DNA from 4 places in the Paracoccus sp. S4493 genome. Region 4 is predicted to be linked to each of the others. Evidence: riboswitches for the same ligand, from Rfam matches in the RefSeq annotation. Region 4 holds a riboswitch; each other region holds the start of a gene.
What was found. A riboswitch is a leader RNA that binds a small molecule or an ion and turns the genes downstream of it on or off. The one in region 4 is predicted to bind cobalamin.
Positions count from the first base shown of each region.

Region 1 (7,287 bases), on a different contig from region 4:
TGTTCGGGAACGATCAGCAGGGGGGATTGCGTCTGCATCAATAGGCCTTTCCGCGGGCAGAGACCGGCCAGACGACCTCGACCTTGCCGCCCCGGACGCCCACGTACCAGTCGTGGACGTTGCAGGTCGGATCGCAATGACCGGGGATCAGGCGCAGCTTGTCGTTGACGGCCAGCACACCGTCCGGGTCCTCGACCACGCCGTGTTCGTCGGAACACTTGATGTATTTCACGTCCGTGCGGCCGTGGATGACGGGCAGGCCGCTGTCCACCGACTGTGCCTTGAGGCCGGCATCGACCACCGCCAGACGCGGCTTGGCGTGGCTCATGACGCTGGTCAGGATGAACAGCGCGTTTTCCCATTCACCCTGGTCGATGCGGGTGCCGTCCCGGTCCAGGATGCGCCCGTAATCGGCATCCATGAAGGCATAGCTGCCGCATTGCAGCTCGTTGAAGACGCCCGAGTTGGATTCGAAGTAATAGGACCCCGTGCCCCCGCCCGACACCAGTTCGGGCGTCAGGCCGATCGCGGTCAGCGCCTCGACCGCCTCGCGGACCTGGGCGATGGCCGCGTCCAGCTTGGCCTTGCGGTCGTCAAAGCTGTCCATGTGCTGCATGGCGCCCTGATAGCCCTGGATGCCGGTGAATTTCAGGCCGGGGGCGGCGTCGATGGCCTGGGCGATCTGCACCACCGCCTCGGTCGTCCTGACCCCGCAGCGGCCGGCACCGCAGTCGATCTCGACAAAGCATTCCAGCGTGGTGCCGTGGCGCTGCGCCGCCGCCGACAGTTCGGCCACGTTGGCGATGTCGTCGACGCAGACGATGATCCGGCTGCCCCGCAAGGGCAGGCGCGCCAGGCGGTCGATCTTGGCCGGGTCGCGGACCTGGTTCGACACCAGCACGTCGCGGATGCCGCCGCGCACGAACACCTCGGCCTCGGACACCTTCTGGCAGCAGACGCCGACCGCGCCGCCCAACCGCTCCTGCAGCTTCAGGACGTCGACCGACTTGTGCATCTTGCCATGCGCCCGGTGGCGCATGCCGTGGGCGCGGGCGTAATCTCCCATCTTGCGGATGTTGCGTTCCAGTGCGTCCAGATCAAGGATCAGGCAGGGGGTCTGGATGTCGGCCTCGTCCATCCCCGGCAGGGCGGGAATGTCGTATCCGACCTCGAGGCCTGCGAATTCTGCGTGGGCGTTCATTGGGCATCTCCGTTGGTCCAGGGCAGGCGGTCCAGATCGACATTGCCGCCGGTGATGATGACGCCGATGCGCTGGCCGGCAAAGACGTCGCGGTTCTTCAGGATGGTCGCCAACGGCACCGCGCTGGAGGGTTCGGCCACGATCTTCAGCCGTTTCCAGATCAGCTGCATCGCGGCGATGATCTCATCCTCGGACGCGGTCAGGATGTCGGTGACGTAGTTGCGGACGAAATGCCAGGTCATGTCCTTGAGCGGCACCTTGAGCCCGTCAGCCACGGTCACGGGCGCGTCGTCTGCGATGATGTGGCCGGCGCGAAAGCTGCGTGCCGCGTCGTCCGCCTGTTCGGGTTCGGCCGCATAGATGCGTGTGGCGGGGGCCAGCGCGGACAGGGTCAGGCAGGTGCCCGACACCATGCCGCCGCCGCCGATGGGGGCGATGACCGCGTCCAGGCCGGGGATCTGCTCCAGCATCTCGGCCGAGCAGGTGGCCTGTCCGGCGATCACCCGCGGGTCGTTGTAGGGATGCACGAATTCTGCCCCCGTCTCGGCCACGACCTGGGCAAAGACCGCCTCGCGCGAACTGGTCGAGGGTTCGCATTCCACAACGCGCGCGCCATAGCCGCGCACCGCGTCCTTCTTCGCCTGCGGGGCGGTGCGGGGCATGACGACCGTGCAGGGAATGCCGCGTCGTCCCGCGGCATAGGACAGGCAGGTGCCGTGATTGCCGCTGGAGTGGGTGGCGACGCCGCGCGCGGCCTGGGCATCCGACAGGCCAAAGACCGCGTTGCTGGCGCCGCGCGCCTTGAAGGCGCCGGCCTTCTGCAGGTTCTCGCACTTGAAGAACAGCTGCGCGCCCGTCAGCTCGTCCAGCATCCGGCTGGTCAGGACGGGGGTGACGTGGACATGCGGGCGGATGCGGTCGCGGGCCGCCAGCATGTCGTCCAGGGTCGGGATCGCGTCCATCACGCAGCCTGCCTGCAGGCCTGGCCCGCGCTGTGCCGGTAATGCGCTTGGGCGGCGGCGACGCCGGAGCCCAGGGTGATGGGCAGGCCCAGATCGACCATCACCATCTCTGCCGTGGCCAGCCCCGACAGGGCCATCACGTCGGTCAGCATCCCCAGATGCCCGATGCGGAAGACCTTGCCCGCGACATCGCCCAAGCCCGTGCCGAAGGCCACGCCATAGGTGTTCAGCGCATGGCTGACGATGCGGTTGGCGTCGAACCCGTCCGGCGTGCGGATCGCGCTGACGCTGTCGGAATACAGCGCGGGTCGCGCGGCGCACAGGGTCATGCCCCATGCCGCGACGGCCTGGCGGACGCCTTCGGCGATGCGGTGATGGCGGGCAAAGACGTTCTCCAGCCCCTCGTCCAGCAGCATGTCGGTGGCAACCTTCAGCCCGTTCAGCAGGCCGACGGGCGGCGTATAGGGAAAGCCGTTCGCGGCATAGCCCCGCGCCATGTCGCGGATGTCGAAGAAGGTGCGCGGCAGGCCCGCGCCCTCGACCGCGGTCATCGCCTTGGGCGAAAAGCCGACGATCGCCAGGCCGGGGGGCAGCATGAAGCCCTTCTGCGACCCGGTAACGGCGACATCGACGCCCCATTCGTCCATCCGGAAGTCATAACAGGCGATGGAGCTGACCCCGTCCACGAACAGCATCGCGGGATGGCCCGCCCGGTCCAGCGCGCGGCGGACCGCGGCGATGTCCGACCGGACGCCGGTGGCGGTTTCGTTATGCGTGGCCAGGACCGCCTTGATGCGATGGGCCGTGTCGGCGGTCAGGATCTCCTCGAACCGGTCGGTGGGGATGCCTTCGCCCCAGGACTGGTCCACGACCTGGACGTCCAGGCCGTGCCGCTGGCACATATCGATCCAGCGGTGGCTGAACATGCCGTTGCGCGTGGCCAGAACCGCGTCGCCCGCCGACAGCGTGTTGGTGATCGCCGTCTCCCACCCGCCGGTGCCGGTGGAGGGGAACACGAAGACCTGCGCCTGCGTCGATTTCAGGACCTTTTTGACCCCCTCCAGCGCGGGATGCAGGATCTTTCCGAACATCGGGCTGCGATGGTCGATTGTGGGCATGTCGACGGCCTTGCGAAGCACCTCGGGGATGTTCGTCGGGCCGGGAATGAAGATCGGGTTCTGGGTGCTCACGGTCGGCTTCTCCTTGATGCGACAAGGTGTAGCACGGGTCCGCAAACCAGTAAATTTTTTTGAAATCGTTTTTCGGAAATCTGGTTTAATGCAGGTTTCGCAGCGAAATCATGGGCGCGTGATTTTTTCATTGCCGGAAAACGGCTTTCATGAAATTATTTTTTTGTGGTGTTACAGACGGAAGGGGCGTGATTCCGATGCAGCAGCCGGTGCGCAAGCGGGGACGGCCAAAAGGTGGCAAGGCTGATCAGCCCGCCGCCAGCATCCAGGCCCTGGACCGCGGGCTGGACGTGCTGGAGGCCCTGGCCGCACATGAGGGGATCACCCTGACCGGGCTGTCCACGCATCTGGACCAGTCGCCCGCCACCATGCACCGCGTCCTGGCCACCCTGGAACACCGTCGCTATGTCGAGAACAATCCCGACCGGCAGGAGTGGTTCATCGGCCCCGAGGCGTTCCGCCTTGGTTCGGCCTTCCTGCGCCGCACCAACATCGTCGAACGCAGCCGTGCAGTGATGCGCGACCTGATGGCCCTGACCGGAGAGACGGCCAACCTGGGCATCGAACGCGACGGCGACGTGCTGTTTGTCAGCCAGGGCGAGACGCATCAGACGATCCGCGCGTTTTTCCCGCCCGGCACCCGGTCTCCGCTGCACGCATCGGGAATCGGCAAGGCGCTGCTGGCGGCGTTCGATCAGACGCGGCTGGCGGTGTTCCTGCGCGACGCGACCTTCACCCGGTTTACGGACAAGACCATCGCCGACGCGGACGCGCTGCAGGCAGACATCGCCCTGATCCGCCATCGCGGCTTTGCCTTTGACGACGAGGAGCGCACCTTGGGGATGCGCTGTGTCGCGGCCTCCATCGTTAACAGCTATGGCGAGGCGGTGGCCGGGGTGTCGGTGTCGGGCCCCACGAACCGCATGACCGATGCCGCCGTCGACCGCATCGGCGGCATGGTCGCCACCGCGGCGGAACGGATTTCGGCCGGTCTGGGATCGGGCCGGGGCGGGCGGTGACCGCCTTTTGCCGGGCGTGGAACGGGTGGGCGAATCCCGTTGACAGCTCCGGGGCCTCTGCGCCACAAGGGCGCCGCTACGGTTCCGGCCTGCATGCCGGATCAAAAGGGAACGCCGGTGCCAATCCGGGGCTGCCCCCGCAACTGTAAGCGGAGAGCGATGGCCGATCATGCCACTGGAGCGATCCGGGAAGGCCGGCCAAGGCATCGACCCGCAAGCCAGGAGACCTGCCGCAGCACTCACCCATTTCCGGCGCGGGGCGTGCCAGGAAAGCGGCTGATCCGCAGTGGTGACAGTCACCGTCCTGCCGCGACCCACCGGGTCCGTGTGCCGGACATTTCTGTTTGCCGCAGGCCGTGCCTGCCTTGAAAGGTCCGTGCCGATGCGCCGTCCGATCTGTCTTCTGGCGACGCTTGTCGCCCTTCCCGTGACCGCCGCCGCGCAAGGTGCGGCACCAGGGGAACCCATCCTGCTGGACGAGATCGTGCTGACCGCCGGCATCACGCCCGTGGCCCAGGACGGCTATGCCCGCGCCCACACCGTCCTGACCGCGACCGAGATCGAGGATCGCGGCATCGCCACCGTCCAGGACGCCCTGCGCGCGCTACCCGGCGTGTCGGTCAGCGGCAGCGGCGCCAGCATCGCACAGGTCCGCATCCGCGGCGCCGAGGCGAACCACACCCTGATCCTGATCGACGGCATCGAGGCGGCGGGGGGCGAGGACGAATACGTGCTGACCGGGCTGGAGACCACCGACATCGACCGGATCGAGGTGCTGCGCGGGCCGCAATCGGTGTTCTATGGATCGAACGCGTCGGCGGGGGTGATCAACATCATCACGCGCGACGCGCCCCAGGGCCTGTCCTATGGCGGCTCGGTCGAGGCCGGGAACGGCGGGGCGGCGTCGGTCCATGTCAGCCGTCGCGGGGAGCGGGGCGGGCTGCGGCTGTCGCTGTCGGCGCGCGACGATCTGGGCTATGACTAGTCGGGCGATGGCGGCGGCAAGGACGGGATCAACCGCAAGACCGCCGTCCTGTCCGGCGACGTCCTGGCCACCGACGATTTGCGCCTTGGGGTGGCGCTGCGCCAGTCCACCGAGGATTACGGCTTTGACGCCGAGAACTTTGCCGCGACCGATGCCGAAAGCTATCTGGTCGATGCCGACCTGTTCGGCCGCCGCGACGAGTTTCAGGGCGGGGTCTGGGCGGAACATACCGCGTTGGACGGCCGCCTGGTCCAGCGCCTGGACTATCAGCACAGCATCACCCGGCAGAGCCAGGACAACAGCCCGTTCCGGCGCGGCCAGACCGAAAAGCTGAAATACCGCGCCAGCCTGGGGTTGGACGGGTCGGCCGCCGATGCCTCGCAGCTGCTGAACCTCTTGGCGGAACATCAGCGCGACAGCAACTCGACTGCGCCGGGGCAGTCCCGGGAGATGTCGTCGGTCGCGCTGGAATACCGCGCGATGCTGGCCAGCGGACTGGATGTCCAGGCCGGGCTGCGCCACGACGCGAACCGCGTCTTTGCCGATTTCACCAGCTGGAACCTGGGCCTGTCTTGGCAGATGCCCGACCGTCCGTTCCGCCTGCACGCATCCGCCGGGACGGGGCTGGTGAACCCGTCCTATTTCGAGCTGTATGCCGATGCCGGCTTCTTCGGCACCGTCTATCAGGGCAATCCCGACCTGCGCCCGGAAAAGAACAGCGGCTTTGACCTGGGGGTCGAGGCGCAGCTGCCGGACGGTCGCGGGACCATCGACGTCACCTATTTCAACGAGACGCTGGAGGACGAGATCACCGACTATCTTGTCGGCATTGAGGATGGCGTGGCGTTCTATTCCTATCGCAACCAGTCCGGCGAAAGCCCCCGCCAAGGGGTCGAGGTCGCGGCCCGCATTCTGGCGACAGACAGTCTGACCCTGGGGGCCAGCTATACCTATCTGGACGCGGAAAATCCCGATGGCAGCGTCAAGACCCGTCGCCCCCGGCACGAGGCCGGCCTGAGCGCGACACTGTCGGTCCTGGACGGGCGCGGGTCGGTCACGGGCGATCTGCGCCATGTGGCGGGCACCTTCGACACCCAGTTCTGGGGCGGGTTCGAGACGCGCGAACTGCCGTCCTATACCGTGGTCAACCTTGCCGCGGGCTATGACCTGACGCCGAACGTGCGGGCAACGGCGCGGGTGGTGAACCTGTTCGACCGCGACTATTCGGATGTCTGGGGCTTTGCGAACCAGTGGCGGACCGGCACCATCGGCCTGCAGGCGCGCTGGTGATCCGCGGGCTGATCGGGCTGGCGCTGATGGCCGCCCCCGCATGGGCCGATGCGCCCGTGCGGGTGGTGTCGATCAACCTGTGCACCGATCAGCTGGCGATACTGGTGGCGGCGCCGGGACAATTGGCCTCGGTCAGCTATCTGGCGCAGGACCCGGTCTCTTCGGCCATGGCGCGCGAGGCCGAGGCCTATCCCACCAACCGCGGCCAGGCCGAGGATATCCTGGCCCTGCAGCCCGATCTGGTGCTGGCGGGCACCTATTCCTCTCCGGCGACGCTGGACATGCTGGACAGGCTGGGCCTGCGCGTAGCGACCTTCGACATGGGGACGGACCTGGACAGCATCCGCACCAACCTGCGCCTGATGGGCGACGTGCTGGGCCGACGGGACCGCGCCGACCGGATCGTGGCGCAGTTCGACCGCGACCTGGCGGCACTGCAGGCGGACCCGCGCCCCGACCGTCGGGCGGCGCTGTATGGGGCGAACGGCTACAGCGCGGGTCAGGACAGCCTGGCCGGGGCGATCCTGGCGGCGGCGGGCCTGACGAACGTTGCGACGGAACTGGGCCTGTCGCAGGGAGGCTTCGTGCCGCTGGAGGATCTGGTGATGGCCGATCCCGACCTGATCGTGACCGGCCAGCT
Region 1 is NZ_JXYF01000123.1:20,156-27,442, forward strand. It holds gene bhcD (iminosuccinate reductase BhcD) at 1-20, opposite strand, end outside; gene bhcC (3-hydroxy-D-aspartate aldolase BhcC) at 38-1,201, opposite strand; gene bhcB (beta-hydroxyaspartate dehydratase BhcB) at 1,198-2,163, opposite strand; gene bhcA (L-aspartate--glyoxylate aminotransferase BhcA) at 2,163-3,353, opposite strand; gene bhcR (HTH-type transcriptional regulator BhcR) at 3,551-4,372, shown strand; cobalamin riboswitch at 4,435-4,622, shown strand; gene TW83_RS22100 (TonB-dependent receptor plug domain-containing protein) at 4,755-5,357, shown strand; gene TW83_RS22105 (TonB-dependent receptor) at 5,436-6,647, shown strand; gene TW83_RS14530 (ABC transporter substrate-binding protein) at 6,644-7,287, shown strand, end outside.
Region 1: linked by a shared signal. The riboswitch ahead of TW83_RS22100 (TonB-dependent receptor plug domain-containing protein) and the one ahead of TW83_RS09695 (ABC transporter substrate-binding protein) in region 4 are both predicted to bind cobalamin.

Region 2 (7,287 bases), on a different contig from region 4:
CGCGCCCGACCTGATCACCCTGCGCGGCCGCGACCTGATCGCGGCCTGCCCTGTCTGCCTCTACGCCGGGTCCCTGGTGCCTGCCGCGCTGTTGTCCTACTGCCCGCCCGGCGCGCGGATCGTGAACACCGCGCCCCTGTCGCTGGACCGGATCATGGAGGAGATCGCCACGGCCCATGCGGCGGGCCAGGACGTGGCGCGGCTGCATTCGGGCGATCTGTCGGTCTGGTCCGCGATGGGGGAACAGATCCGCCGGTTGCGGACGCTGGACATCCCCTTCGACGTGACGCCGGGCGTGCCCAGCTTTGCCGCCGCCGCCGCCGCGCTGCACACCGAACTGACCCTGCCGGGCCTTGCGCAATCCGTGGTGCTGACCCGCACGCCGGGGCGCGCCTCGACCATGCCCGAGGGCGAGTCGCTGGCGGCCTTTGCCACGACCGGGGCGACGCTGGCGATCCACCTGTCGATCCACGCGCTGGACCGGGTGGTGGCCGATCTGACCCCGCATTACGGCCCCAACTGCCCGGTGGCGGTGGTCTGGCGAGCCAGCTGGCCGGACCAGCGGGTGATCCGCGCGACGCTGGCCACCGTGGACGCGCAGGGCATCGACCGGACCGCGCTGATCCTGGTCGGGCCCGCGCTGGCGGGCGAGGGGTTCGAAGACAGCCGTCTTTACGCCACCGATTACGACCGCCGCTATCGCCCCGTGGGCAACGCTCCGAGGTTTCCGGAATGACGCGCCCCCTGACGCCGGGCCTGATGATCTCGGCCCCCGCATCGGGGACCGGCAAGACGATGCTGATGCTGGGCCTGTTGACCGCCTTGCGCAGGCGCGGGCTGGTGGTGCAGCCCTTCAAGTCGGGGCCGGATTACATCGATCCGGGGTTCCACCTGGCGGCCTCGGGGCGGGCCAGCTTCAACCTGGATGCCTGGGCGATGGAGCCGGGGCGGCTGATCGCCCATGCGACCGGCCAGCCGCCCGCCGATCTGGTCCTGGCCGAGGGGTCGATGGGCCTGTTCGACGGGGTCGCGACGAAGGGGGAAACCGGCATCGGCTCCAGCGCCGAGATCGCCCAGATGATGGGCTGGCCGGTGGTGCTGATCCTGGATGTCAGCGGGCAGGCGCAATCGGCGGCGGCCACGGCGCGGGGCTTTGCCACGCTGCGCCCCGATCTGCCCTTTGCGGGGGTGGTGCTGAACCGCGTGGCCTCGCCGCGCCATGACCGGCTGATCCGCGAGGGGATGGATCAGGCCGGCATCCGCGTGCTGGGCAGCCTGCCGCGGCAGGGCAACATCACCCTGCCCGAGCGCCATCTGGGCCTGATCCAGGCCGAGGAGACGGCGGGCCTGCAAGCGATCCTGGACCATGCGGGCGATTTTATCGCGGCGCATTGCGACCTGGAGGCGATCATCGCAGCCGCCGCCCATCGCGCCCTGCCCGAGGCGCCCGCACCCCGACCGCTGACGCCCCCCGGCGGGCGGATCGCGCTGGCCCGCGATGCGGCCTTCAGCTTCGTCTATCCGCATGTGCTGGAGGCGTGGCGGCGGGCGGGGGCCACGATCCTGCCCTTCTCTCCGCTGGCGGATGAGGGGCCAGATGACAGCGCCGACTGCTGCTGGCTGCCGGGCGGCTACCCGGAGTTGCACGCGCCCCGACTGGCTGCCTGCGCCGGGTTCCGCACGGCCATGCACCGCTTTGCCGCGACGCGGCCGGTGCATGGGGAATGCGGGGGATACATGGCGCTTGGGGCCGGTCTGGTGGATGCCGATGGAAAACGGCACCCGATGTTGGGGCTGCTGGGGCTGGAGACCAGCTATGCCAAGCGCCGGATGCATCTGGGATACCGCCGCGCCGATCCGCTGACCGCCCTGCCGGGACTGGGTCGCACGGCGCTGCGGGGGCATGAATTCCACTATGCCTCGATCCTGTCCCAGCCCGATGCGCCCCTGGCGCGCGTGACCGACGCGACCGGCGCCGCGGTGGAGGAAACCGGCAGCCACCGGACGATGTCCGGGGGCGGGCATGTGACCGGCACGTTCTTTCACCTGATCGCCCCGGCCGCGACTTGACGCAGGCCCTGCGATCCCGTCTATCTGACCGTCTGAATGGTGCCCGTCAGGCGTGAAACGCCGGGCTTCATCGGGAACGGGGAAGGGTGGACCCAATCGCGGCACCCGAAGCCCCGGCCGCCCCCGCGACTGTATGCGGAGAGCGCGCGTCACCCATGCCACTGGAGCGATCCGGGAAGGCCGACGCCGCGCCCGGACCCGCAAGCCAGGAAACCGGCCATGTCAGGCAACCCCATGCCGTCGGGTGGACGGCCACAGGAGGATGACATGCATATCGAAGAGGGCGTCGTCACCGGCGCCAAGCTGATACTGGGCTATGCCACGGCCGCCACGGCCGGGCTTTACGCGCTGAGGCTGGCGGCCCAGGCCCTGCGCGCGCAGGGCGGGGCGTCGCTGGCGGCGCGCGGGGCGCTGGCGACGGCCGCGACCTTCGTGTTCTTCCAGGTCCTGCCCACCGCGCCCGTGGGCGTGTCCGAGGTGCACCTGATCCTGGGATCGACGCTGTTCCTGATCCTGGGCGCGGCGCCGGCGGCGATCGGGCTGGCCCTGGGCCTGCTGATCCAGGGACTGTTCTTCGCGCCGTTCGATCTGCCGCAATACGGGATGAACGTGACCACGCTGCTGGTGCCGCTGTTCGCGCTGCAGGCGGTGGCGGGGCGGGTGATCGCGCCGGGAACGGCCTATGTGGACCTGCGCTATGGCCAGGCGCTGGCGCTGTCGGCGACCTATCAGGGGGGCATCGTGGCCTGGGTCGCGTTCTGGGCGTTCTATGGTCAGGGCGCCGGTGCGACGGCGGGGGTCCTGTCCTTCGGCGCGGCCTATCTGCTGGTCATCGTGGTCGAGCCGCTGGTCGATCTGGCCGTGCTGGCGGGCGCCAAGGCGGCGCGCGGCCTGCGCGGCAGCGGGCTGGTGACGCCCCGGCTCTACGCATGATCGATCTGGTGCTGATCGGGGCCGGCACGGGCCATCCCGACCACCTGACCCTGCAGGGCGTCCGCGCCCTGCAGGAGGCCGATCTGGTCGTGATCCCCCGCAAGGGGGCGGGGAAGGAGGATCTGGCCCATCTGCGCCGCGCGATGCTGGACCGCCACCGCCCCGGCGGCGCCGTGGCCGAGATCGACCTGCCGGTGCGCGATGCAAACCTGCCCTATCTGGAGGCCGTCGACCGATGGCATGATGCCATCGCGCAAACCTGGGCGGGGGCCGTCGCGGCGGCGCTGCCGCAGGGCGGGACGGTGGCGATGCTGGTCTGGGGCGACCCGTCGCTCTATGACAGCAGCCTGCGCATTGCCGCGCGTCTGGACTGGCGCGCACGGGTGATCCCGGGAATCACCGCGATCCAGGCCCTGTGCGCGGCCCATGCCATTCCGCTGAACGCCCTGGGATCCGAGGTGCGGATCACCACCGGGCGGCGGCTGCGCGACGCGGGCTTTCCCGGCGACGCCGACCGGGTCGTGGTGATGCTGGACGGCACCTGCGCCTTTGCGACGCTGCCCCCGAAGGGCCTGCAGATCTGGTGGGGCGCCTATCTGGGCATGCCCGAACAACTGCTGGAGGCGGGCCCCTTGACCGAGGCCGGACCACGGATCGAGGTGGCGCGCGCCGCCGCCCGGGCGGCGCATGGCTGGATCATGGATTGCTATCTGCTTGCCCGCGACGATGCAGCGTGACCGGCCCGCGGGACGTCAGGATGTCAGGCGGGTCGCGTCGTTGATCGTGCAGTCCCATGTCAGCCCGCCGTTCCGACCGGATGCGGGAAGCCCATGCCCCTCCAGCCACTTGACCTGACCGTCAGGCAGACGAATGCGCCAGCGATGGTGCCATGGGATCATTCCGGCGGCAGAGTTTCCGAACGATGCGCGGGCCAGCGGGTAATCCTCGACCATGCAGAAGGCGAAGACATCGCCGAACCGCGCCATGTATTCGGCGGCCGGGATGCCCCAGATCTGCTGCGTCTCCGCGGTCGCGGCGTCGATCGTCTCGGTCCCGTCGGGGGCATGGTGATAGGTCAGGACCGCGCTGGTCGGCTGTGGCAGGGCCGAGGCGCCGCCCGGTTCCTGACCGATGGCGGTCCGCATCCGTTCGGACAGGACCATCGTCTTGATCTGGGTCGAGACACCTTCCGCAAAGGCCTGCAGCACCTCGACATTGGCCGACGTCCAGTCCCGCGGCCTGCTTTCGGCCACGCAGAGGGCGGCGATGGCCCTGCCCGTCTCGTCCTTGACCGGCACGCCCAGATAGGCGACCACGCCGAACCTGCCGATGGCAAGATGCCCGCTGAACCGCGGATCGATCCGGGCATCCGCGATGACCAGCGGCGCGGAATTCGCGACGACGATCCGACAGAAGGAATAGGCAAGCGACGTGACGCGATCCTCCTCCGCGGTCAGCATCAGGCCCGCCTCGGCCTTGAAGAACTGGCGGTCGTTCGCCTCGTCGATGATCGTCAGCAGGCTGGCTTGGCAGGAGAATATCCGCCGCGCCTGCTCGACGACGCGGTCGAAGACCGGCGTCCGCGTCGGACGCAGCACGCCGTTTTCGTAGAGACGGATCAGGCCCGAATCGGTCGGCGGAACGTCCATGCCGGACAAGTCCCGTCGCGGGGTGCCATCTGTGGCGGCGGATCCGGCGCCAGGGTCACCCGCACGTTTCCAGTTCAAGGTCATGACCGAATTCTTTCGATACCCGGACTGCGACGGCAATGACCGCCGCGGCCAGGGATAAGGCATGGGTCCGCGGGGCGATCCGCGGATATGGGGGATTTGAGCAAAATCAAGGTTACACACTGTAAGGTTTAGTTTGATGCGAAATCACTGTGCCCGATACTTCTTAATACACCTTTAAGATGTGCTTTTTGCTTAGTCTGCAAAACTTCGGATCGGCGTTCTCGAATTTTGGAGCATATGAACCATCATGACACAGGAAATTTTTCCGACGATCTTAGCCGTCATTGCCCTTTCGGCGACCGTGCCCCTGGCGCAGACGGTGACGACGGACAGCTTTGACGTCCGGATCACCATCGTCGCCGAATGCGAGATCACCTCGACCGAGACGCTGGATTTCGGGACCCAGGGCGTGCTTGGCACGGATGTCGATGCCACGGCCACGATGGAGGTCACCTGCACCGACACCACCCCCTATGACATCGGCCTGAACGAGGGGCTGGGCGCCGGGGCCACGACCAGCGTGCGCCAGATGACGTCGGGCGGAGAGACGATCGCCTATGCCCTGTTCCAGGACGCCGGGCGGGTGACGAACTGGAGCAATGCCGTGGGCGCGGACACCCAGCCGGCGACGGGGACGGGCGACGCGCAATCCTTCACGGTCTTCGGCCGGGTCCTGGCACAGGCGACGCCTGCCCCCGGAACCTATACCGATACCGTCACGGTGACCGTCACCTACTGAAAGGCCAGACCATGCGTGGATTTCTTGCAGGCGGCCTTCTGGCCGTATTGATGTCGCTTGGCCTGGCGGTGGGGGCCGCGGCGCAGGGGTTGAGGGTCTCTCCGGTGCTGCTGGAGGTTCCGGCGCCCGGGGCGGCGACCACCCTGACCCTGCGCAACGACGGCAGCCAGCCGATCACCGTCCAGTCGCGCGTCTTCCGCTGGCTGCAGCCCGGTGCCCAGGACAGCCTGGAACGCAGCGCGGATGTCGTGGTCAGCCCGCCCGCGATCCAGCTTGCACCCGGCGCGACGCAGACGATCCGCGTCGTCCGAGTCGCGCGCACCGCGGTCAGCGGAGAGGAGGCCTATCGCGTCGTCCTGAACGAGATCCCGGACCAGTCGCGCACACAGGCGGGCGCCGTGGCCTTTGCCACCGAACTGCGCATCCCGGTGTTCTTTACCGATGCCGGGGTACGGTCCGCCGATGTCCGCTGGTCGCTGCGCCGATCGGGGGGCGCGACCCATCTGGTGGCCCAGAACACCGGCGACAGCCGCCTTCGTATCGCCGACGTCACGCTGAGCGCGCCGAACGGCGCCACGGTGCGCCATCCCGGCCTGCTGGGATACGTGCTGGGCGGATCGTCGATGGAATGGCCGATTGCGCCGGCGGGGCAGCTGGGCGGTTCGGCGCGGCTGACGGCCGCGACCAACCTGGGGGCGCTGGACGTCGATGTCCCCATGCGCTGAGCGCATCGGCCGAGGGTGGCTGGTCATGACCGTCCTTGCGTCGCTGTGCTGCGGACCGGCGGGGGCCCAGGACATCCCGCCACCCGAGGCGGGGCAGGACCTGTACCTGGAGGTGTTCGTGAACGGCCAGCCCAGGAACCTGATCGCCAGGTTCACCGAAGTGGGCGACGGCGTCCTCAGCGCGGATGCCGAGGACCTGCGCACCAGCGGCATCCTGGCCGGTGATGCCGTGACCGGAGAGGTCAGGCTGGACCAGATCCCCGGCCTTGGCTGGCGCCTGGTCGCGCCCGACCAGACGATCCGCTTCATCGTCCCGCCCGACATCGCAGCGCCCCACGAACTTGACGCCGGTACCCCGGCAGAGGACACCCCGCCCGGCGAAGATGCCGGACCCGCGGTCGATCAGGGCTATGGCGTGGTGCTGAACTATGGGCTGAACGTCGAGACCTGGCGCGGCGATGCGGGGGCCGGCGGCCAGCTGGTCTCGGGCAGCGTCGACGGGCGGCTGTTCATGCCCCTGGGGGTGCTGAACCACGCATTCGTCGTCGCGCCGGACGGGGACGGATCGCATCGGTACCGACGGCTGGAGACCAGCTGGCGCAGTTCGTTCCCCGGGCGCGCGATGCAGGTCCAGGTCGGGGACATCGCGTCACGCGGTCCCTCCTGGGCCAGGCCGGTCCGCATGGGCGGCGCGATGGTCGAGCGCAATTTCGGCCTGCAGCCCGATCTGGTCACGATCCCGCTGGCCGGGTTCGAGGGCAGCGCCGCCCTGCCCTCGACGGTCGAGGTCTTCTCGGATTCGATCCGGGCCTATTCCGCCGAGGTGCCCGCCGGTCCGTTCAGCATCCGCGACCTGCCCTTGACCGGGGGGTCGGGGGTGGCGCGCGTCGTCGTGCGCGACGTGACGGGCCGCGAGACGCAGGTCGATCTGCCCTTCCTGATGTCGGACCTGCTGCTGAAACCGGGGCTTGCCGATTTCGCGCTGTCCGTGGGGCGGCCCAGGCTGGGCATCGGCACGCCAGGCGATCGCTATGGCGACGACATCTTCGGCGTGGGCACGCTGCGCTATGGCGTGACCGACGCGCTG
Region 2 is NZ_JXYF01000055.1:15,042-22,328, reverse strand. It holds gene cobM (precorrin-4 C(11)-methyltransferase) at 1-736, shown strand, start outside; gene TW83_RS09835 (cobyrinate a,c-diamide synthase) at 733-2,070, shown strand; cobalamin riboswitch at 2,091-2,307, shown strand; gene TW83_RS09830 (energy-coupling factor ABC transporter permease) at 2,338-3,003, shown strand; gene cobF (precorrin-6A synthase (deacetylating)) at 3,000-3,740, shown strand; gene TW83_RS19350 (GAF domain-containing protein) at 3,756-4,652, opposite strand; gene TW83_RS09815 (spore coat U domain-containing protein) at 4,984-5,475, shown strand; gene TW83_RS09810 (molecular chaperone) at 5,487-6,200, shown strand; gene TW83_RS09805 (fimbria/pilus outer membrane usher protein) at 6,226-7,287, shown strand, end outside.
Region 2: linked by a shared signal. The riboswitch ahead of TW83_RS09830 (energy-coupling factor ABC transporter permease) and the one ahead of TW83_RS09695 (ABC transporter substrate-binding protein) in region 4 are both predicted to bind cobalamin.

Region 3 (7,287 bases), on a different contig from region 4:
GTCGCTGTCGGGGGCGTCTGCCGCCTCGGTGATGAAGGCCGCGGCGTCGATGCCGATCGGAAAGACCTGCGTGCGGACCATGCGTCCCGACAGCCGGAAGCGGTCCGGCGCGACCTGATCGCCGTCCGCCAGCTGGCGCGCGCTTTCGGCAAAGGCGCCAAGGTCGCGTTCGGCCTGGAACCCCAGCAGATCGTAATGGGACAGCCAATCGAACAGCTGCGCGGGGTTGGGCAGGGCCGCGCAATCGGCCGGACCCGGAAACGGAATGTGCAGGAAATGGCCGATCGGGTTTTCCACCCCCAGGGCGCGCAGTTCGGCGGCCAGCGGGAACAGGTGATAATCCTGCACCCAGATCCGGTCATCGGGGCGCAGGACCGGCAGCAGCATCCGCGCGATGCGCTGGTTCACCCGTGCATATCCATCCAGGTATTCGGGCCTGATGCGCATCAGGTTGGGGCGCCCATGACACAGCGGCCACAGGATGGAGTTGGAATAGCCCAGATAGTATTCGTCATGCTCTTGCGGGGTCAGGTCAAAGGACAGCCGCTGGAACGCCGCGCCCGGATGGTCCTGCAGGTCGGGCGCGGGATCGTCCGTCACCTCGCCCGAGAAACCCACCCACACCCCGCCGGAACTGCGCAGCGCATCCTCCAGCGCCACCACCAGCCCCCCCGAGGGGTCGTCCCCCAGCGGCAGGCGGTTCGAGACGACGATCAGGCGCGGTTCGGTGGACATGGGCATTCCTCAGTTCAGCGATGCGTCAAGCCAGGCGGCCAGCGCGGCAGGGTCGGACAATCGGTGATGCGCGGCGGTGGGACCGTCGCCGATCTTGATGGCAAAGCCGCCGCGGGCCTGCGCCTCGGCCATGGCGGGTTCGTCGGTGGTATCGTCGCCCGCAAAGACCGGCACGCGCCCGGCGAAGGGCTCAAGCGTCATCAGATGCGCCAGCGCGCTGTCCTTGCCGACGCCACCGGGGCGCAGCTCGACCGCCATCTTGGCGGGCTGCAGCACCAGATGCGGGTTCCGGTCGGCCAGATCCTGCATCACCCCCTCGACAAAGGTGCGCAGATCGGGGGCGTCCCGATAATGCAGTGCGACGCCGTGGGGCTTTTCCTCAACCAGCAGGGCGGGATGGGGCGCGGCGGCGGCATGGGCCGCGGCATGAAGGGGGCCCGCGTCGAAATCGACCCGGTGCAGGGTCTGGATGCGGCCGGGGCACAGCGACAGTTCGGCGCCGTGGCTGCCCGCCACGATGCCCTCGAACCCGTCCACATGTCCGCGCAGGTCGGCCACGTCGCGCCCCGAGATCAGCGCCACCGCACCCCCCTGCCGCCGGTACAGCGCCGCCAGCCGGTCGCGCAGCGCCTGCGTGACAACGACCGCATCGGGCCGGGGGGCGATGTCGACCAGGCAGCCGTCGAAATCCAGGAACAGGGCGGCATCGGGGGCAAGCGGGGGTGGGGTCACGTCAGGCGGGCTCCGGCGATTGGGATATACCAGAGGGAACCCGTGACTCCCCCCGAGGGTTCACCGCCGCGTGAGGTTTTTTGACCGCCAACCGGCGGGTGTCAGTATTCGACCCCGGCCTGCGCCTTGATCCCAGACCGGAACGGATGCTTGATCTGGGTCATCTCGGTCACCAGGTCGGCGGCCTCGATCAGCGCGTCGGGGGCGCCGCGCCCGGTCAGCACCACATGGGTCATGGCGGGCTTTTCCGCCTGCAGAAAGGCCACCACATCGGCCGCGTCCAGATAACCATAGCGCAGCGCGATGTTGATCTCGTCCAACAGGACCATGCGGATGGCCGGGTCACGGATCAGGTCCTGCGCACGTGCCCATCCGGCCTGCGCCATGGCGATGTCGCGGGACTTGTCCTGCGTCTCCCAGGTAAAGCCCTCGCCCATGGCGTGGAACTGGCAGATGTCGGTGAAATGCGTGGTCAGCAGCGTGCGTTCGCCCGTGTCCCACGCGCCCTTGATGAACTGCACAACGGCGCAGGGCATCCCGTGCGCGATGGAGCGCATGATCATGCCGAACCCCGATGACGACTTGCCCTTGCCCGGCCCGGTATGGACGATGATCAGGCCCTTTTCGCCGGTCTTGGTCTCCATCATGCGGTCGCGGGCGGCCTTTTTCCTGGCCATCTTGGCGGCGTGGCGGTCCTGGTCCTCGGCGGAAATCGGGTCGGTCTGCGTCATCGGGTCGCTCCTTGCGGTTGACAAACGGCGGGTGCGGGGGTTTGGGTGAGGGCGTGTTGGTTCCTGTCTATGACAGGCGAAGAGGGAATGCGACAAGGCCCCGGGTCACCAGACCCGCGACCCCAAGCGCAGCCGCCCCCGCGACCGTGACCGGAGAGGTCGCCCGATCCACTGGCCCCGATTGGGGCTGGGAAGGTGGGACGACCGTCGGGGCATCCGCCCCTGAATCCGCAAGCCGGGAGACCTGCCAGCACCTGACGATGACGGGCGAACGGGGTGTTTCGCGACCGGCAGGTGATGGCCGGATGCCCCGTGCCGCCTCCTCTCGGACGCCCCTTGCCGCAACAAGGAAGGGGCCGCGATGCGCGCCGTTCTGCATGTCTGCACCACCTGTCGCGGCACCGTGCCCGACCCGGTTCCCGATGCCGCAGGGACCGATGCCGCAAGGACGGATGCCCTTGGCCCGGACGCGCCGCGCCTTGGCGCCCGGCTGCACGACCTTCTGTCCCGCACCGCCCCAGACGGTGTCGAGATCCGCCCCGTCGAATGCCTTTCCGCCTGTTCGCAGGGCTGTTCCGTCGCGCTGTCCGCGCCGGGCAAGTGGTCCTATGTCTATGGCCGCCTGACGCTGGACGACGCCGCCGACATCCTGTCGGGCGCGCGCGCCTATGCCGGGACCGCCGACGGCATCGTGCCGTGGCGCGAACGCCCCGCCGTCTTCCGCAAGCAGAGCCTTGCCCGCATCCCCCCGCATACCCTGTCGCAGGAGTGACCATGATCGACCTTATCAAGACCCCCGTCACCGTGATCACCGGCTTTCTGGGGTCGGGCAAGACGACCCTGGTGCGCCATCTGATGGCCAACCCCCAGGGGCTGCGCCTTGCGGTGATCGTGAACGAATTCGGCACGATGGGTGTCGATGGAGACATCCTCAAGGGTTGCGCCGACGCCGCCTGCCCGGCCGAGAATATCGTCGAGCTGTCGAACGGCTGCATCTGCTGCACCGTCGCCGACGACTTCATCCCCACGCTGGAGGCGCTGATGGCGCTTCCCGCCCGCCCGGACCACATCCTGATCGAGACGTCCGGGCTGGCGCTGCCCAAGCCCCTGCTCAAGGCCTTCGACTGGCCCGCCATCCGCTCGCGCATCACCGTGGACGGCGTGATCGCCCTGGCCGACGCCGAGGCCGTGGCGGCCGGCCGCTTTGCCCCGGACGTGGCGGCGGTGGACGCGCAGCGCGCCGCCGACCCCGGCCTGGACCACGAGACGCCCCTGTCCGAGGTCTTCGAGGATCAGATCGCCTGCGCCGACGTGATCCTGCTGACCAAGGCCGATCTGGCCGGACCGGAAGGCGTCGCCGCCGCCCGCGCCGCGATCGAGGCCGAGTTGCCCCGCCCCCTGCCCATCCTGACCGTGACCGAGGGCGCGGTCGATCCGCGCCTGATCCTGGGTCTGGGCAAGGCCGCCGAGGACGACCTGGACGCCCGCCCCAGCCATCATGACGGCGCCGACGACCACGAGCATGAGGATTTCGACACCGTCGTCATCGACCTGCCCGAGATTACCGACCCGGCCGATCTGGCCGCCCGCATCGCCCGTCTGGCCGCCGAGCAGAACGTGCTGCGCGTCAAGGGCCATGTCGCCGTCGCGGGCAAGCCCATGCGCCTTCTGTTGCAGGCCGTGGGCGCGCGGGTGCGCCATCAGTACGACCGCCCCTGGGGCCAGACCCCGCGTCGGTCGCGCCTGGTGGTGATCGCGGAGCACGACGACGTGAACCCGGACGCGATCCGCGCCGTGCTGGAGGGTGTCCCCGCCTGATGCATGTCATCTTCCGCGAACAGGTCGGGCTTGAACAGTCCGACGCCCCCTATGATCCCGGGCAGACGCCCGGCGATCTGGTGGTCCTGTCCTTTTCGGACAGCGACCTGGGGGCCTTTGCGGAAGGCTGGCGGCGCGCGGCGGGGGGGCTTCCGCCCACGCGGCTGTGCAACCTGGTGGCACTGCGGCACCCGGTCTCGGTCGACACCTATGTCGAGAACACCCTGTCGGGCGCGCGCGGCATCCTGATCCGGTTGATCGGCGGCGAGGCCTATTGGCCCTATGGCCTGGCATCGGTCCAGGACCTGGCGCGCAGGCGTGGCATCGCGCTGGCCGTGCTGCCCGCGGACGGCCGCGACGATCCGCGGCTGGAGGAGATCTCGACCGTTCCCCCCTCGGTCCTGCGCGTGCTGCGGCGGCATTGCGACCAAGGCGGCGCGGTCGCGGCGCAGGCGGCGCTGGCGCAGATGGCCATCGCATCGGGCCTGCAGGCCGCGCCCGTGCCGGGGGTCAAGACCCTGCCCGCGATGGGGTTCTACGACCCCGACCGGGGCGTGGTCGATCCGCGGCCCGTACAGGCGCTGGTCACCTTCTATCGCAGCTGGCTGGCGGCGGCGGATGTGGCGCCCATCGACGCGCTGATCCGGGCGTTGCGGGCGCGGGGCATCGCGGCGATGGGCGTCTTTGCCCCGTCGCTCAAGGCGCCGGGCCTGGGCGACTGGCTGGCCGATGCCCTGCCGGGCGGGCCTGTGCTGGTCGTGAACGCGACCGGGTTTTCCGGGGGGAATGCGGGTCCGTTCGACGGCTGGTCCTGCCCGGTGTTCCAGGTGGCCCTGTCCACCAACCGCCGCCGCGACTGGCTGGCGGCCGAACGCGGGCTGTCGCCGTCGGACCTGGCGATGAATGTCGTCCTGCCCGAGGTCGACGGACGCATCTTCGCGGGCCTCATCAGCTTCAAGGCGGTCAGCCCGCGCGACCCGGACCTGCAGTATTCGCGCTTCGTGCACCGGCCCGATGCGCCGATGCTGGCCCGGGCCGTCGACCGCATCGCCGCCTGGCACGCCCTGGCGGAGGGGGCGGGGCGCGTGGCGATGGTGCTCTCCACCTATCCGGGCCGCGACTGGCAACAGGCCCATGCCGTGGGGCTGGACGCGCCGGCATCCGCGCAGGCGGTGGGGGCGATGCTGGGCACGGACCTGCCCGCGCTGCCGGACGGCACCCTGGCTTGGCCGCTGGACGATTACCGCGCGGCGCTGGCCCACCTGCCGCAGGCGCTGCAGGAGGACCTGCACGCGGCCTGGGGGCCACCCGAGACCGATCCCGATTGCCGGGACGGGGCGTTCCACCTGCGCGCCAGCCTGCATGGCCCGGTGATCCTGGCGTTGCAGCCCGAACGCAGCCACCGCGCCGGGCGCGAGGACAGCTATCACGACCTGACCCGCGCGCCGCGCCATGCCTACGTGGCCTTCTATCTGTGGCTGGCGCAGCAGGGCGCGCGGGCGCTGATCCATATGGGCGCGCATGGCACGCTGGAATGGCTGCCGGGCAAGGCGGTGGCGCTGTCGGGCGATTGCTGGCCTGCGGCGCTGCTGGGGGCGATGCCGGTGATCTATCCCTTCATCGTCAACGATCCGGGCGAAGCCGCGCAGGCGAAACGCCGGATCGGGGCCGTGACCCTGGGCCATATGCCGCCGCCCATGCGGGAGGCCGCCCTGCCCCCCGGCATGGCCGGGCTGGAGCGCAGCTTGGACGAATATTCCACCGCCGACGGGCTGGACCCCGCGCGCCGCGACCGCCTGATCGCCGCGATCCGGGACGAGGCGCGCGCCCTGGGGGTCGAGGCCGATCTGGGCATCCCCTGTGAGGCCAGCGCCGCCGAGGCGATCACCCGCATCGACCGCTTCGTCTGCGACATCAAGGAAAGCCAGTACGGAGAGGGGCTGCATGTCTGGGGCAGCGGCGCCTGCGGTCAGGCCGAACGCGACGGGCTGATGGCCGCGCTGGCCGGGCGATTCGTTGCGCCGGGGCCGTCGGGATCGCCCAATCGGGGGCGGTCGGACGTGATGCCCACGGGGCGCAACCTCTACAGCGTGGATCCGCGCGCCGTGCCCACCCCCTCGGCCCATGCGCAGGGGGTGAAGCTGGCAGAGGAGCTGCTGCGCCGCCACCTGCAGGATCACGGCGACTGGCCGCGCGGGCTGGTCGTGGATCTCTGGGGCAGCGCGACCATGCGCACCGCGGGCGAGGAATTCGCCATGGCCCTGCATCTGGCCGGGCTGAAGCCGGTCTGGGATGCCGGATCGGGCCGCGTCTCGGGGGTCGAGGTCCTGCCGCTGGCCCTGCTGGGCCGCCCCCGCATCGACGTGACGCTGCGCGTGTCGGGCCTGTTCCGTGACGTGTTCCCGGTGCTGGCGCAGCTGTTCCAGACCGGGGCCGCGACGCTGGCTGCGCGGGACGAAGCGGCGGATCAGAACCCCTATGCCGGGGGCGCACGGGTCTTCGGCCCGCAGCCCGGGCAATACGGGCTGGGCATGGGCACCGCGCCCACGGAATTCACCGATGCCGCGCGTCAGGCCGCGGGCGAGGCCTGGATCGCGGCCTCCAGCTGGGCCATCGGGGCGGATGGCGCCAGCCATGAGGCCCGCGACGCGCTGGAGGCGCGGCTGGCCGCGACCGACAGCTTTGTCCACGCGCAGGACCTGCCCGAGACGGATCTGCTGCTGGCCGCCGACTATGCCGCGCATGAAGGGGGCTTTGCCGCCGCCATGGCGCGGATCGGCGGCCGGGCCAGCCTGTACCATCTGGACGCCACGCAACCCGACCGCCCCCGCGCCCGGACCCTGACCGAGGAGATTGCCCGCACCACCCGCTCGCGTGCCGCCGATCCGGCCTGGGCCGATGCGATGACCACACATGGATACCGGGGCGCGGCCGAGATCGCGGCGACGCTGGACCACATGGCGGCCTTTGCCCATCTGGCGGGCGCGGTGCCCGCGCATCTGTTCGACCTTTATCATCAGGCGACCTTGGGCCGCCCCGAGATCGTCGCCTTCATGCAGGACGCGAACCCCGCCGCCCTGGCCGCGATGCGCGACCTGTTCCAGCGGCTGCACGATGCCGGTCTGTGGGTCACGCGGCGCAACTCCATCGCGGCGGGGCTGTCATGATCCGCGGCTGGTGCCCCGGCGCGCTGCAGCCGATGGAGTCCGGCGACGGGTGGGTGGTACGCATCCGCCCCCCCGGCGGGCGTCTGGACGCAGCCCAGGCCCAA
Region 3 is NZ_JXYF01000021.1:33,505-40,791, forward strand. It holds gene TW83_RS04475 (trehalose-6-phosphate synthase) at 1-735, opposite strand, end outside; gene otsB (trehalose-phosphatase) at 745-1,467, opposite strand; gene cobO (cob(I)yrinic acid a,c-diamide adenosyltransferase) at 1,569-2,198, opposite strand; cobalamin riboswitch at 2,239-2,465, shown strand; gene TW83_RS04490 (DUF1636 domain-containing protein) at 2,560-2,970, shown strand; gene cobW (cobalamin biosynthesis protein CobW) at 2,973-4,016, shown strand; gene cobN (cobaltochelatase subunit CobN) at 4,016-7,183, shown strand; partial or broken gene TW83_RS04505 (precorrin-3B synthase) at 7,180-7,287, shown strand, end outside.
Region 3: linked by a shared signal. The riboswitch ahead of TW83_RS04490 (DUF1636 domain-containing protein) and the one ahead of TW83_RS09695 (ABC transporter substrate-binding protein) in region 4 are both predicted to bind cobalamin.

Region 4 (7,287 bases):
TCGACCGTGCCGATGGATTCGTCCGCATGCGGATAGTCCTGCGCCTGCAGCGCGCCGGGCAGGGCCAAGCACAGGCCCCCCAGGGTCAGCAGGAACCGCGTCCGGTACAGCGGCCTCAGGGTCATGACATCCTCCCATCCGTTTCGATCCATGAAATGGCAGTTTTGCAGCATGTGCAAGGCTGGTCATGTCCGACAGAGGGGCCGTCAGGTTGGCCGATCGGCACTGGCACGGTTGCGGCGCGTGCTTGCGCGGGGGATCAGCTGAAACCCCAGGTCGACCGCATGGCCGCGGGGCGCATCCTGTCCGGCCAGGCGCGCGCGGATCAGGCGGATCGCCTGAGCGCCCATCGCCCGTCGATCGGTTGCGACCGAGGTGATGGGCGGTTCGGCCGCGGACATCATCTCGTGGTCGTTGAACCCGCAGATGCCAAGGCGGGTGGGCACGGCGATGTTGCGTCGACGCGCCTCGAACAGGACGCCAAGCGCCAGATCGTCGTTGTTGCACAGGACCGCATCCGTCTGCGGCAGGCGCGCCATCAGATCCGCGAACAGCCGGCACCCCAGGCTGACCGAGGACGGCTCGGGTGTGGTGACGACGGGATCGTCGCCCCCCAGCCCGGCGGCCTCCAGGCAGGCGCGGAACCCTGCCAGGCGGCGCTGGCTGCGCGGGTCCATCTGAGCACCCAGAAAGGCCGGCGCGCGGTATCCCTGCGCCAGCAGATGCTCGGCGGCGGCCCGTGCCCCGTCGAAATGCGACAGGCCGACGGCCAGGTCGATGGGGTCGGGGCCGACCTCCATGATCTGCACGACCGGGCATTCCGCCCCGGCCAGCAGGGCGCGGGCGGCGGGGGATTGATCGTGGCCCGCGACGATCAATCCGGCCGGGCGCTGTGACAGGAACACGCGGATCAGCTGCTCCTCGGTCAGGGGGGAATAGCGCGTGGTGCCCAGTTGCACGATCAGCGGGCTGCCCTGCAGACCTTCGTCGATGCCGCGCATCACGTCGGCGAACACGTTGTTGCTGACCGACGGGATGATGACCCCCACGATATCGGTGCGCCCCGATGCCAGCGCGCGCGCCGCAGGGTTCGGCACATAGCCCAGTTCGCGGATGGCCCGGTCTATCCGGTCGCGGGCCAGCGGCGAGACCTTGGACGGGTCCCGCAGCGCGCGCGACACGGTGATAGGGCTGACATCGGCGGCCAGCGCCACATCAGACAGGGTGATCCGCGAGGTTTTGTTCATGACACGCGCAGATTACGCCATCGCCGCGCAAAGAAAAGAGGCTTGACCGATGACAGCGCTGTCATCCATGATTGCGCTGTCATCGGGAGGAGACATCATGGACGCGCGGCCGATTCTGGTCATGGGCATCTGCGGCACGGGCAAGTCGACCGTGGCCCGTGGCATCGCCGACCGCATCGGCGGCAGCTTCATCGAGGCGGACCTGTATCACGACGAATCCAGCGTGGCGCGCATGCGGGCCGGGCTGCCTTTGACCGACGACATGCGGTGGGGCTGGCTGGACCGCCTGGCGGCGGCGACGCGTGCGACGCCCCATCGCGCCGTTCTGGCCTGCTCGGGGCTCAGCCAGGCGCATCGTGACCGGCTGCGGGCCGGTGCAGGGGCGATGGACATCGTGTTCCTGCACGGCGACCGCGACCTGATCGCGGCGCGCATGGCGGCACGGCGCGACCACTACATGCCCGCCAGCCTGATCGACAGCCAGCTGGCCGCGCTGCAGCCCCCCGATCCCGCCGCCGAAGGCGCGCTGTGGATCGACGTGGCGCTGCCGCCCGACCAGATCATCGACCGCGCGGTCGCGGCCCTGTCCGACCCGCGCCCAGTTTCAACCGGAGGAGAGACACCATGACCAAGATGACCCGTTTCCTGATGTCGGCCAGCGCCGCGATGGCCTTGGCCGCGCCCGCCATGGCCCAGGATCACAGCTTCCGTTTCCAGTCGTCCGACCCGTCGGGCAACCCGAACTTCGTCCTCCAGCAGGGCTGGGCCGCGGATGTCGCGGAAAAGTCCGGCGGCCGCATCGCCATCGACCTGCTGCCGGTCGAATCCATCGTCGCCCATAACGAAACCCAGGATGCAATCGCCACGGGCATCCTGGACGGTCATGTGACCGACCTGTCGTATTTCTCGGGACGCGATCCGGCCTTCGGCCTGATGGGCAACCCGGTCGGCGCCTGGTCCGACCCCGAGCAGATGCTGGATTTTGTCGAGAACGGCGGCGGAGCGGAGCTGCTGAACCAGATCATGAACCCCTATGGCCTGCAGTTCATCGGCGCCACCACGCCGGGCCTGGAGGCGCTGGTCAGCGCCGTGCCGCTGGACGGGGTCGATGATCTGGCCGGCGTCAAGATCCGCGCGCCCGAAGGCCTGGTCCAGTCGGTCTTTGCCGCCGCCGGCGCATCGCCCGTTAACCTGCCCGGCTCCGAGGTCTTCACATCGCTGGACAAGAAGGTCATCGACGCGGCCGATTACAGCGTCTTTTCGACCAACCAGGCCCAGGGCTTGAACGAGGTCGCGCCCCATCCGGTCTATCCCGGCTTCCACTCCATGCCCCTGGTCGAGATCTCGATGAACAAGGAGAAATGGGACGCCCTGCCCGAGGACCTGCAGCATGTCATGACGCAGTCGGTGCGCGATTTCGCCCGCGTCCAGGTCGCAGCCCTGGCCGAGGCCGACGCGGCCGCCGTGGCGGAGGCAGAGGCCGGCGGGACGATCACCGTCCACGACTGGTCCGACGAAGAGCGCACCAAGTTCCGCGGCATCGCGATGGGCGAATGGGAAAAGGTCGCCGGACAGTCGCCCGCGGCGCAGCAGGTCTATGACGCGCTGACTGCGTACCTGACCGAAAAGGACCTGGTGCAGTAAGCGCCGCAGGATCGGGCGTTCGCGCCCGGTCCCTTCCAGGGAGGAGGACATGATGGACGCATCCGAAGCCATTCCGCGCGAGGAACACGAGGCCGTGCCCCAGTCGGGGCGCCTGGGTCGCGTGATCGACCGTCTGGCGATCATCCCGGCCCTGGGTCTGGTGGTCGCCATGCTGATCCTGATCCAGGAGGTCGTGCTGCGTTACGTGTTCGGCCGCCCGACGAACTGGGCGCACGAGACGACGGTGTTCCTGTGCGCGATCTCGTTCGTCTACGGGGGCTTGCTGTGCACCGCGCGCGACCGGCACATCCGGGTCGTCCTGGTCTATGACCTGCTGCCGCCCGCCGCGCGGCGCGTGGCCGACATCCTCATCTCGGCGATCTGCGGCCTGTCCTCGGGCGCCTTCGCCTGGGCGGCCTGGCAGATGGTCAAGCGGTCCGCCTGGCGCCCCGACGGCAGCTTTCACCTCGAGACCTCGGGTTCGGCCTGGAACCCGGCCTATCCGGGCGTGCTCAAGGTGCTGCTGATGGTGGCGCTGGCGATCATGGCCCTGCAATTCGCCATCCTGACCGTCAACTATGCCCGCGGGCACAAGGGAGCCCGCTGATGGAGATCTTCGGTTCGCTGCAATCCCTGGGGATCGAGGCCGGGACGGGCCTTCTGTTCGCGCTGCTGCTGCTTTTGCTGCTGACGGGCATCCCGCTGGCCTTCGTCACGCTGCTGGTCACGCTGATCTTCGCGCTGGGATGGTTCGGCCCGAACGTGGTGCCGCTGATCACCAGCCGCGTCTATACCTTCGTGTCCAGCTTCGTCTTCGTGTCGGTGCCGATGTTCGTGCTGATGGCCGCGATCCTGGACCGCAGCGGCATCGCCCGCGACCTGTTCGAGGCGATGCGCCTGGTCGGCGGCCGCATCCGCGGCGGCGTGGCGGTCCAGACGATCTTCGTGGCCGTCATCCTGGCCGCCATGTCCGGCATCATCGGCGGAGAGGTCGTGCTGCTGGGCCTGATCGCGCTGCCCCAGATGCTGGCCCAGGGCTATGACCGCAAGCTGGCCATCGGGGTCGTCTGCGCGGGCGGCAGCCTGGGGACCATGGTGCCGCCCTCGATCGTGCTGATTATCTATGGCCTGACCGCGAACGTCTCGATCGGCGACCTGTTCACGGCCGCCTTCGTGCCGGGCTTCATGCTGGCGCTGCTCTATGTGGCCTATGTACTGATCCGTGCCTGGCTGACGCCGGGCGACGTGCCCCCGGCCGTCACCGCCCGCGTCCCGCGGGACGAAAAGCTGCGCCTGCTCAAGGGCCTGTTCCTGCCGATCCTGGTCGTGATTATGGTGCTGGGCTCCATCTATGGCGGCATCGCATCCGTGACCGAGGCCAGCGCCGTGGGCGTGGCGGGCGTGCTGATCTCGACCGTGATCCGCGGCGAATTTACCTGGGGCCTGCTGCGCGGCGCGGCCATGCAGACGCTGCAGACGGTCGGCATGATCGTCTGGATCGGCATCGGCGCATCCGCCCTGGTGGGCGTCTTCAACCTGATGGGCGGCATCAACTTCGTGTCGGAACTGATAACCGGCATCAGCGACAACCCGACGATCATCATCCTGTTCATGATGGCGATCCTGTTCGTGCTGGGCATGTTCCTGGACTGGGTCGGCATCGCGCTGCTGACAATGCCGATCTTCGTGCCGATCATTGTCAGCCTGGGATACGACCCCGTCTGGTTCGGCGTGCTGTTCGCGATGAACATGCAGGTCAGCTTCCTGTCGCCGCCCTTCGGGCCCGCCGCCTTCTACCTGAAGTCGGTGACCCCGCCGGACATCTCGCTGGGAGAGATCTTCCGCGCCCTGCTGCCCTTCATCGGGCTGCAGATCCTGGCGGTGGGCCTGCTGATCCTGTTCCCGGCCCTGGCGATCTACTGATCGCCTACCGTGGATTGGGGGGGCATGCCGGATGCGGCGTGCCCCCTTTTCGTTCGGGGACGGGAATGTTGCACCGGCAGGCGGATTGACGGACAATCGGGATCCGTCACCCAAGGCTGACCCACCATGCACGACCCCAAACCCGTCCCCCGCCCGGACCTGTTCACGAACAAGGACCATGACGCCTGGCTGGAGCAGTTCCTGTTCCTGCGTTACACCCTGCACATGCCGGCCGAACGCATCGCCCAGATCGACTATGGCCTTGATCCCGACCATCCCGACGCCCCGATCGCAGGCCTGTTCTGGGGCAGTCAGATCGAGCGGGACTATCCCCGGCTGGACCTTCGCCACCTGTGGCAAAAGAGGCCCGGCCAGGTTTGAAGCCCTGCGGTGTCAGGCGCCCCATCGCCCGGCGGTCTGACGCCCTTCATCCATGCTGGGCAGGAAGGACTGCGACCAACTACTTCCTTCGCAGGGCGCCCGCGCGTTCGACCTGCGGCGCACCGGTCGCCGGGGTCAGGCTGGCATAAGCCGTAGGTGTCGCAGTGCGTCGGCCGTGGTGGCCGGGTCGGCTGCGGGCTGCTTGCCGCGGCGGTTGACTTTGTCCCCACCCGGCGGCATTTCCGTCCGTGATGGTTCCCGTGCCGGCCAAGGCCCCGGCAGGGTGAAAAGGGAACGTGGTGAGGTGTAGCCATCAGGCGCCGAATCCGCGACTGCCCCCGCAACTGTAAGCGGTAGCCGACCCCATGATGCCACTGGCGCCCCCTGCGCCGGGAAGGCGGGGAAGGCCGCGATCCGCAAGTCAGGAGACCTGCCATCATGACTTGAACCAACCCGGGCGGGGTGCCCCGGAGAAAGACCGCATGCGCCGATCCACGGCCTTCGTCCGACGCGACCGCGAAGGCGGGTGGGACCCCGGTGACGCCGCTGCGCCTTTTTCAGCCCCGTCCTTCGTTTCATGAAGGACGACCATGACGACCAGAATCTTCCTGACGACCGCGGTGGCGCTGGGCCTGGGCCAGGCGGCCCTTGCCGCGCCGACCGACTATCCGCTGGTGATCGACAATTGCGGGCACCGGGTGACCATCCCCGCGCGTCCCGACAACGTCGTGTCGATCGGCCAGTCCACGACCGAGATCCTGTATGCGCTGGGCCAGGCGGACCGGATGGCCGGGACCGCGCTGTGGTTCACCCCGGTGCTGCCCGCCTTTGCGGAGGATGACGCCACGGTGGACCGCATCAGCGACGACACGCCCAGTTTTGAATCGGTGGTGAACCGGCGCCCCGGCTTCGTGCCGACGATGTTCGCCTGGATGATCGGGGACCAAGGGGCGGTCGGCACGCGCCGACAGTTCGCCGATCTGGGCATTCCGGCCTATGTCATGCCCACGGACTGCCAAGGCAAGGACAACAGCGTGGGCGCCGACGGCACCCGCCTTGCGCCCTTCGACATCGCGACGCTGTGGGACGGCATCGACCAGATCGCGCGGGTCATGGACGCGCAGGACGCGGGCCGTGCGCTGATCGCCGACCTGCAGGCCCGAGAGGCGGCGGTCGTGGAGCGCGCGCGGGCGATGGACCTGCCGGATGCGTCCGCGGCGGTCTGGTTCTCCTCGGCCGATCTGGCGCTGGACCCCTACATGGCGGGCGGGATGGGCGTCCCGGCCTGGATGATGGACCGCCTTGGCCTGCGCAATGTCGTGACCTCGGACGAGGAATGGCCCGCCGTGGGGTGGGAGACGATCGCCCGTGCCGACCCCTCGGTGCTGGTGATCGCGCGCATGGACCGCCGCCGCTTTCCCGCCGACGATGTCGAGGCAAAGCTGCGCTTTCTGAAGACGGACCCGGTCACGCGCCGGATGACCGCCGTACGCCGGGATCGTATCGTCATCCTGGACGCCGAGGCGCTGCATCCCGGCATCCGCATGATCGACGGGCTGGAGGCCTTGGCGGCGGGCATGGACGGGCTGTCCGAATGACCGCCGATGTCGGGGTGCCGACCGCCCGCCGCCCCTTGGCCCCGGTCTGGCTGTGGGTGTCGCTGCTGATCGTGGCGGCCCCCCTGGCCGGCACCGCCCTGGGAGAAACGCCGATCCCCCTCTCGACCGTCTGGCAGGCGCTGGCCAACCAGATGCTGGGTGCGGGCTATCCGCTGGACCCGATCGATCAGGGTATCGTCTGGGCTTATCGCCTGCCGCGCGCGCTGGTGGCAGGGGCCTGCGGGGCGGGGCTGGCGATCTCGGGTCTGGTCCTGCAGACGCTGTTGCGCAACGCACTGGCCGACCCCTATCTGCTGGGCATCTCGGCGGGGGCGTCTACGGGGGCCGTGACGGTCGCGGTGGCGGGGATCGGCGCGGGGTTCGTGCCGATGTCGGCGGGCGCGATGCTGGGCGCGATCGCGGCCTTTGCGTTGGTGGTGGGGTTGGCGCGCCTGTCGGGCGGCGGTCCGGGGGCGCGGGGTGCCGCGCAGATC
Region 4 is NZ_JXYF01000053.1:12,488-19,774, forward strand. It holds gene TW83_RS09660 (serine hydrolase) at 1-125, opposite strand, end outside; gene TW83_RS09665 (LacI family DNA-binding transcriptional regulator) at 207-1,247, opposite strand; gene TW83_RS09670 (gluconokinase) at 1,345-1,875, shown strand; gene TW83_RS09675 (TRAP transporter substrate-binding protein) at 1,872-2,891, shown strand; gene TW83_RS09680 (TRAP transporter small permease subunit) at 2,944-3,498, shown strand; gene TW83_RS09685 (TRAP transporter large permease subunit) at 3,498-4,814, shown strand; gene TW83_RS09690 (hypothetical protein) at 4,941-5,195, shown strand; cobalamin riboswitch at 5,431-5,648, shown strand; gene TW83_RS09695 (ABC transporter substrate-binding protein) at 5,786-6,793, shown strand; gene TW83_RS09700 (iron ABC transporter permease) at 6,790-7,287, shown strand, end outside.